DNA from 2 places in the Leifsonia sp. Y862 genome. Region 1 is predicted to be linked to the other one. Evidence: predicted binding sites of a transcription regulator. Region 1 holds the regulator's gene; the other holds the start of a gene.
What was found. Region 1 encodes HrcA, which represses chaperone genes, less so after heat shock. Its sites were predicted from a motif close to TTNGCACTCGNNNNNNNCGAGTGCNAA; they were not measured.

Region 1 (4,193 bases):
CAATGGCACCGGCGGAACAGTCTTCAGGGCGCAGCGATTCGTCCAGGTAGAAATGGGCCATCAGGATCTAGCCGAGGAAGCGATCGCGCAGCTTGGAGAACAGGCCCTGCTGGAACTGGCTGAGCTCTGGGGCGTGCCCCTTGTGCCTGGCCGCGAACTGCTGGATGAGTTCCTTCTCCTTGTGATCGAGCTTCGTCGGGGTGACGACCTGGATGCCGATCTTCAGGTCTCCTCGGCCGCTGCCGCGCAGCTTGGTGATGCCGCGGTCCTTGATGGTGAGGATCTCGGCGCTCTGGGTGCCGGGCTTCAGGTCGATCTCGATGTCGCCGTCGAGACCCTTGAGCGTCGTGGTCGTGCCGAGGATGGCATCCGCCATTTGCACTTCGAGCGTGCAGAGCAGGTCGTCGCCGTTGCGGCTGAAGATGTCGTGGTGACGTACCTTCATCTCGAGGTACAGGTCACCGTTCGGGCCGCCAGCGGGGCCGGCCTCTCCACTGCCTGGCATCTGCAGGCGGAGACCGGTGTCGACGCCGGCGGGGATGTCGACGGCCACGGTGCGACGGGCGCGAACACGGCCCTGTCCCTGGCAGGTGACGCACGGCGTTGCGATGATGGTGCCGTAGCCGCGGCAGGTGCCACAGGGGCTTGACGTCATCACGTTGCCGAGCAGGGAGCGCACTGCGCGCTGGATGCTTCCGGTGCCGTGGCAGATGTCGCAGGTGACGGGCGACGTGCCCGGCTGGCAGCAGCTGCCGTTGCAGGTCTCACAGACGATGGCCGTGTCGACCTCGAGGTCGCGGTGCGTGCCGAAGATGACCTCTTCGAGGTCAACCTCGACGCGGATGAGTGCATCCTGGCCGCGTTCACGACGTGAGCGGGGTCCGCGACTGCCGCCGCCACCGCCGCCACCGAAGAACGTCTCGAAGATGTCGCCGAAGTTTCCGAAGTTGCCGCCGTCGAATCCGCCACCGCCCTGGCCGCCCATGTCATATTGCTGGCGCTGCTTCGGGTCGCTCAGGACGTCGTAGGCGTGCGTGACGAGTTTGAACTGTTCCGATGCTTCAGCACCAGGATTCACATCGGGGTGGAGCTGCCTGGCAAGGCGACGGTACGCCTTCTTGATCTCATCGATCGTTGCGTCTTTGGAAACGCCCAGGACTTCGTAGTGGTCAGCCAAAAGCGGCTCTCCTTGTTGATCTGTGTGCGGGAAAGTGGATATAAAAGCTAGTTCTCACCGAGATGACGGGAGAGGTATCTGGCAACAGCGCGTACCGCAGCCATGTTGTTCGAGTAGTCCATGCGAGTCGGACCGAGCACACCCAGCCTGGCCAGGTCGCCGCCGGCTGAGGTGTATCCACTGGTGAGAACGGATGTCTCCCCCAGCCCGAATGACGCATTCTCACGTCCGATGCTCACCGAGACACCGTGCTGGTCGGCCACCATCTCACCGAAGAGGCGAAGCAGGACAACCTGCTCCTCAATCGCTTCGAGCACGGGGTAGATACTGCCACTGAAGTCTTCCTCAGTGCGCACCAGGTTCGCAGCTCCTGCCATCACCAGGCGGTCGTGGCGGTTCGCCCCGACCTGTTCGATGAGGGTGGACACGATCACGCCGAGCAGATCGGCTTCTACGGCAGGGCCGAAGTCGCCGGCATCCGTCAGCGTTTTGGCTGCCTCTGTCATGGTCGACCCACCGACAGACTGGTTGAGCCGGGCACGGATCGAGGCAAGCTGCTGCTCATCGACAGCACGGGGCAGGTCGATGACGCGCTGTTCAACCCGACCGGAGTCGGTGATCAGCACGGACAACACTCGGTGATCGGTCAGCGGCACGAGTTCGACGTGGCGAACGCGGGCGCGGGACAGCGACGGGTACTGCACGAGGGCGACCTGCTTCGTCAGCTGTGACAAAAGTCGCACGCTGCGAGCCAGGACCTCGTCGAGGTCGGAGGACTGACCGAGGAAGGTTTCGATCGCCTGGCGCGCAGCTGGAGTCAGCGGGCGCACATTGGCGAGGTGATCGACGAACAGCCGGTATCCCTTGTCGGTGGGGATGCGCCCCGACGAGGTGTGCGGTGCGGCGATCAGTTCTTCTTCTTCGAGCAGGGCCATGTCATTGCGAATTGTCGCGGCCGAGACGCCAAAGGAGTGCCTGTCGACGATCGATTTCGATCCGACCGGCTCGCGGGAGGCGACGTAGTCCTGAACAATGACGCGCAAGACTTCAAGGCTGCGTTCGGAAACCATGCTGTTACAGTCCCCTCTTCACTCGGCGTTCACGTCGGCGCTCGCATACTCTTCGCGTTAGCACTCGCATTGACTGAGTGCCAATCATATCGCGTCTACCTGTGCCTTCATTGATTGCCAACCGGAGTTTCACCGCAGTAGCGTTGGCATACAGAACGGCGCGCGAGATTGGCATGACCGCCTGGAGCGTGCAATCGTCTGAAAGGCGCGATCATGACTGATCCGGATGCACAGACTCCCCCAGAACCGCCAGACGGCGAGGAACAGCCGCCGCCCGGCTTCCGGCAGTCTTACGTTCCGCCGAACCCGAATACCACCCTGTCGACAATGGACGACCGGCAGTGGGCGTCCCTGGCTCATCTGGGCGGTATTTTGGGGTTCCTTCCCTCGCTCATCATCTGGCTTGTCTTCAGACAGCGCGGTCCGTTCACCAACGTGGAAGCCAAGGAAGCACTCAACTTCCAGATCACCCTGTCGATCGGGTACGTGGTGATCTACGTCGTCAGCTTCATCGTGACCGTCGTGACCTTCGGCCTGATCTCGTTCATCGGCCTGTTGTTCTGGGTGCTCTGGATCCTCGGTGTCGTCTTTTCCATCCTCGGCTTCATGAAGGCGAAGGATGGGTACCACTATCGCTACCCGTACGCCATCCGCTTCATCGGATAGCCGGCTTTACCAAATACGGGCTTGACCAATACGGGCTTGACCAAACAGTGGTCACGGAGCCCGCGGATGACGTAGCCACGCCAGACACGCGTATTCGTCCCCAATTGCGTCTCGCTCTGTCTGTACTGTATTGACTGGACATCACCGCGTTTTCCGCATGTCCGCGTTTCACTGCACGTCATCATTGCCCGCCCCGTGCGCGATCCAGCGCCATACGATCCCAGCGCCAAAGGAGACACCATGTCTGATGCACCTCCACCCCCTCCCGCCAACCCGTACCAGTCTCCCAGCCAGCTCAGCCCGGCTGACGAAAAGCTCTGGGCGACGCTCATCCACATCGGCGGAATCTTCTTCGAGCTGCTGCCCGCACTGATCGGTTACCTGGTCCTCAAGGATCGCGGCCCGTTCATTCGCCAGCACACCGCTGCGGCATTGAACTTCCAGCTCACCATGCTGATCGCGTACATCATCGGCGCCATCTTGACGGCCGTCTTCATCGGCATCCTGATCGTCTTCGCCGTATGGGTCGTGACGATTGTCTTCAGCATCATGGCCGCAGTCGCTGCCAACAAGGGCGAGGCGTACGTGTACCCGCTGTCGATCAAGTTCGTCAGCTAGCTCGCACTCTCGTGTGAGGCCGCACCGGCGGTCACGCGGAAGAAGCCGCTCACCAGGTCACGATCTGGTGAGCGGCTTCTTTCGTTGAGCGGATGTCGGAGCAGAACGTGAACGCGCGCTCGCGGCCCACGGTGCGCCCGGTGCGCGCTCGGGCCCCCTAGGAGCATGCTTCACGCGGGTCCTGATCATTCAACCGGGTGGGGTCTCGGACCAATACAGACACGGCCGGGTCGGTTCTGTTCAGCCCGTTTGCGGATGATCACGTCTATCGGCGAGTTGGTCTGCCATCCGGGTCGGGGACTTCGTGGCCACATGCCACCGCTGCTGCCCGTCCATCCAGATCGGGGCCTTCACCTGCGGCACCCCGTCGACCATCCGGATCTGCCACCCCGACCGGTGAATCGTTCGGTGGTGGAACCAGCACAGGGTCACTCCGTTACCCACCTCGGTGGGCCCGCCGAGCGCATCCGGGATGACGTGGTGAATCTCGGCCCACGCGGCCGGGCTCTGGCAGCCCGGGATGATGCAGCCGCCGTCCCGGAGGGTGATTGCACGGCGCTGCTGGCCGGAGAAGCACCGGTCGGTGACCCCAAGTTCGATGATCTTGCCCTTCGCATTGATCGTGACCGGTTGCACTCCCCCGGCACACGCCATCTGCTCCA
Region 2 (4,193 bases), 1.1 Mb from region 1:
ACGGCCATACCTGACGAGCGAGCGGATGACGCCACATCGGCAGGCAACTCTCGTGTCACATCCCACACCAGCACGTCGACGCCGCGCGCGACAAGGTCGGCCAGCGCTGTGACGAGATCCCCGACCGAATTGCGGTGGATGATCTCGAGCGGTTGCCCGCGCACCCCGCCCTGCTCAGCGATTTCACGGGCGGCCAGCTGGGCTCCAGCGACCTGCGCGGCGCCGGATCCGGCAGCGTCGCCCGTCATCGGGAAGAGCGTTCCGATGCGGAGCACGCCGTCGCCGGATGGAACGACCCTGGCGGTCGCACTCGTCGGCGTTGGCGTCGGCGCCAACGGCTCTGACGAGCAGGCGGTCACAGCCAGCGGAATGACGACGGCAAGACCCAGGAGGGCGGCAACGGTGCGGCGAAGCATCATGGTCCTTTCGGTGGCTGGTGCATCCAGAGCGTATCGGCCGCTTAGACCGGTTCGAGCGATACGCGCCGCGGCGCGCGACCGGAGACGATCATGTCGATCGTCAGCACAATCAACGCGACCCAGACCAGAGCGAAACCGATGAGCCGTTCTGGCGGCATCTCTTCTCCCAGCACGAACACCCCAACCAGGAACTGCAGCACGGGAGCGATGTACTGGGTCAAGCCCAGGAAGGTGAGCGGCAGTCGGCTGGCCGCCGCTGCGAAGAAGAGGAGCGGAACCGCTGTCGCGACGCCCGCCGCAAGCAGTCCCATCGTGTGCCATGGAGAGATGGTGCCGATGGTCAACCCAGACAGCGCGGCGACGACGATGAGCTGGATGATGGCGATCGGAGCGAGCCACGCGGTCTCCAGCGTCAGGCCCGTCACGGCATCCACGTCGTTGCCGACGCGCTTCTTGATCAGGCCGTACGAGCCGAAGGAGAAGGCGAGGATCAGGGAAATCCAGGGCACGGAGCCGTAGCCGACGGTGAGAACGCCGACGGCGATCACGCTGATTCCCACCGCGATCCACTGCACCACGCGCAGGCGCTCCCTGAGCACGATGACGCCGAGGAAGATCGTGACGATCGGGTTGATGAAATAGCCGAGCGCGGCCTCAAGGACGTGCCCGCTGACCGCAGCGAAGACGTAGGTCTGCCAGTTGACATAGATGAGAGCACCGGCCAGCCCCATCGTCCACACGACCCGCGGCTTCGCGAACACCGCGGTGAGAGCTCCCCACTTGCGCGTGACTGTGATCAGCAGCGCACAGAAGACGAGCGAGAACAGCACGCGCCACGCGACGATCTCGAAGGCACCTGTCGGCACGAGCAGCAGAAAGTACAGCGGCAGCAGGCCCCACAACGCATACGCAGAGACCGCATAGGTCAGCCCCTTGCTCTGCTCACTCCTGGCCGGTCGGCCGGCGGCGGCGAGTGCGGCGGAGGGAGCGGCAGGGGTTTTGAGGGGGTCTGCGGACATCTGTCAATCCTAGGGTCGGCGATTCGCCTGCCGCGCACAAAAAAGTCGGGCCCCCGATGCTGTGCATCAGGGGCCCGACCAGAAAAGCGAGAAACTATCGAACGACCACTGCGAGGACGTCGCGTGCCGAGAGGACCAGCAGGTCTTCCCCACCGAACTTGACCTCGGTTCCGCCGTACTTGGAGTAGATGACCTTGTCGCCGACAGCGACGTCGAGCGGGATGCGGTTGCCGTTGTCGTCAATGCGGCCGGGGCCTACTGCAACGACTTCACCCTCCTGGGGCTTCTCCTTGGCAGTGTCAGGAATGACAAGACCTGAAGCAGTAGTCTGCTCTGCCTCGACCTGCTTGATGACGATGCGATCCTCGAGCGGCTTGATGGAGACCGACACGGTTGACCTCTTTCTTAACTAAGACATAAGGGTTGGCAGACTCACGTCGAGAGTGCTAATTCGAGTTTAGGGCGCATCTGGCACTCACGCAATGTGAGTGCCAGACAATGGCGGCACCGACATCGGTGCTACCGTGACGTAATGGATCGCTCAGAGCTCGTCGAGCTGTTATCACCAGAGGGCCTGCGTCTTCTTGACTCACTTCCCCCCTTCGAATCCAGCGCAGATGTCGTACGCCTGGTCGCCGACCTGCGCAAGGCAGGGCACTCCCCTGGGCTCGTCGCAGCCGTCCTCACTCAATCCAAATTGCGCGCGAAGGCGCAGGGCAAGTTCGGCGAGTTCGCGCAGCGCATGCTGTTCACCGAAGCCGGTCTCGAGCAGGCCACCCGGTTGCGCGTTGCCGCACTGCACGCCGGCCGATTCGCAGGGGCGGGCCTCCATCGAGTCGCCGACCTCGGGTGCGGAATCGGGGGCGACGCGATGGCGATGGCTGCCATGGACATCGCGGTGACCGCCGTCGACGCCGACGAAGTGACAGCGACCGTCGCGAGTTTCAACCTGGCGCCGTTCCCGCAGGCCCACGTCGAGCACGCTGACGCTGAGACGTTCGACCTCACCGGATTCGACGCTGCCTGGTTCGATCCGGCCAGGCGCACCTCCGGCCACAAGAACACGTCTCGCCTGACGAGACCGGAGGACTACTCGCCCTCCCTCGACTACGTGTTCGGCCTCGCGAAAACCCTCCCCATCGGCGTCAAGCTCGGACCAGGCCACGATCGCGACCTGATTCCAGCTGAGGCAGAAGCGCAGTGGATCTCGGTCGACGGGCAGCTCGTTGAAATGGGGCTGTGGTTCGGCGTACTGGCCAGGGAGGGCATCCGACGTTCCGCGCTCATCCTCACGCCTGGCGGCGTTGCGGAGATGACAGCGGATGCCGACGCAGACGACGTGGATGTCGCCGAATTGGGCCAGTACATTTACGAGCCGGATGGCGCGGTCATTCGCGCCAGGCTCATCGGAGACCTGGCCCGATCCGCTGACGCCGGCATGGTGAGCGATGGGATCGCCTACTTCACGTCTGACACCCTGATCGAATCACCGTTCGCCACGGCATTCCGCGTCATCGACGAGTTGCCGTTCGACGAAAAGAAGCTCAAGCAGGCACTCAAAGCCCGCGATATCGGCACCATCGAAATCAAGAAGCGCGGCGTCGACCTTGACCCGGCTGCCCTGCGGGTGCGGCTGAAGCCAACCGGAAGCGCCTCAGCCACGCTGATCATGACGAGGCGTGCTGGAAAGCGCGTTGCCTTGCTGGTGGAACGGGTGGCCAGCTCGGTATAGACCGAGGCGCGGCTCACGGCAGTGCAGGGCAGGGCCGCGGCTACACGCGGCCGGGGAAGACGGCGATGATCAGCACGATCCAGCCCGCTGCAACGACGACGCCAACGATGCCGGCGACCAAACCGAGCAGCCAGGTTCGCCCGGCCATCCGCTCAGTGCGCCGCCCGATGAGCGCGAGGATGATGGCAGCGAGTGAGACCAGGATGCCCCACATGCCGAACACCGCGATCACCAGGCCGAGCACGCCACAGACGACGGACGCGTTCGAGAGCTGTCGTCGCTCGGTGAGCGCCTGGATCTCCGAGTTCGTGTAGACGTACGGCACCCATTCGGTGGGGGCCGTCACCGTCGATTCGTAATCGAGCTGACCTTCAACCGGCGCTGGAGGACGGGTGAGATCCAGACTGAACTCATCCCTGGGCGCCCCAGACTCGCTCTGTTGCCCGTTCATTGACGCGACCTCCGGGTTTAAGCACAACGCACGCACGAGGCGGCGCTCGCGTAACGCAGGAGGGCTCCCCGAGTTCTGGCGCCCACCATCGAAACTACGGCCACACTGGCCGGCTAGTTATAGTACCGGTAGCCACCGGGGGGAATCGTCGCGATGACGATGGCCCAACCGATGATGCTGATCACGGCGATCGCCAGGCCTACGAATCCGGTGATGATTCCGGTCAGCCACATGGCCTTGGCCCGCGGCTCCTTTGACCTGCCGAGGAAGCCGAGCACGACGGCGGCGGCGGGAATGATCAGGCCGAGGATGCCGCCGATGATCGGCAGGAAGACGACGGGAAAGCCGAGCAGGCCGACGATTCCGGCGATCAGCGAGATGATGCTGAGCACCGGCTGCTTGGCGGCGGGTGTCCCGTATGGAGCGGCACCCGGTGCGCCGTAGCCTGGTGCACCGTATCCTGGCGGCGGCGGAGTCGGAGCACCGTATGAGGGTGGTGCGGCCGGGCCGCCGTATGGCGAGCCGGACTGCGGTGTCGATGAGCCGGATGGTGCAGACGGTTCGGACGGCGT

Region 2: the regulator HrcA is predicted to act here: its motif matches at 1,907-1,933, upstream of groES (co-chaperone GroES).

The regions. Positions count from the first base shown of each region.
Region 1 covers NZ_JBYHFR010000001.1:768,592-772,784, reverse strand. Annotated here, with positions in the region: gene AC25Z0_RS03660 (16S rRNA (uracil(1498)-N(3))-methyltransferase) at 1-61, opposite strand, end outside; gene dnaJ (molecular chaperone DnaJ) at 68-1,177, opposite strand; gene hrcA (heat-inducible transcriptional repressor HrcA) at 1,225-2,247, opposite strand; gene AC25Z0_RS03645 (DUF4870 domain-containing protein) at 2,461-2,913, shown strand; gene AC25Z0_RS03640 (DUF4870 domain-containing protein) at 3,154-3,531, shown strand; gene AC25Z0_RS03635 (HNH endonuclease signature motif containing protein) at 3,772-4,193, opposite strand, start outside.
Region 2 covers NZ_JBYHFR010000001.1:1,848,025-1,852,217, forward strand. Annotated here, with positions in the region: gene AC25Z0_RS08720 (ABC transporter substrate-binding protein) at 1-419, opposite strand, end outside; gene rarD (EamA family transporter RarD) at 461-1,438, opposite strand; gene groES (co-chaperone GroES) at 1,533-1,829, opposite strand; gene AC25Z0_RS08735 (class I SAM-dependent methyltransferase) at 1,971-3,170, shown strand; gene AC25Z0_RS08740 (hypothetical protein) at 3,211-3,621, opposite strand; gene AC25Z0_RS08745 (DUF4190 domain-containing protein) at 3,735-4,193, opposite strand, start outside.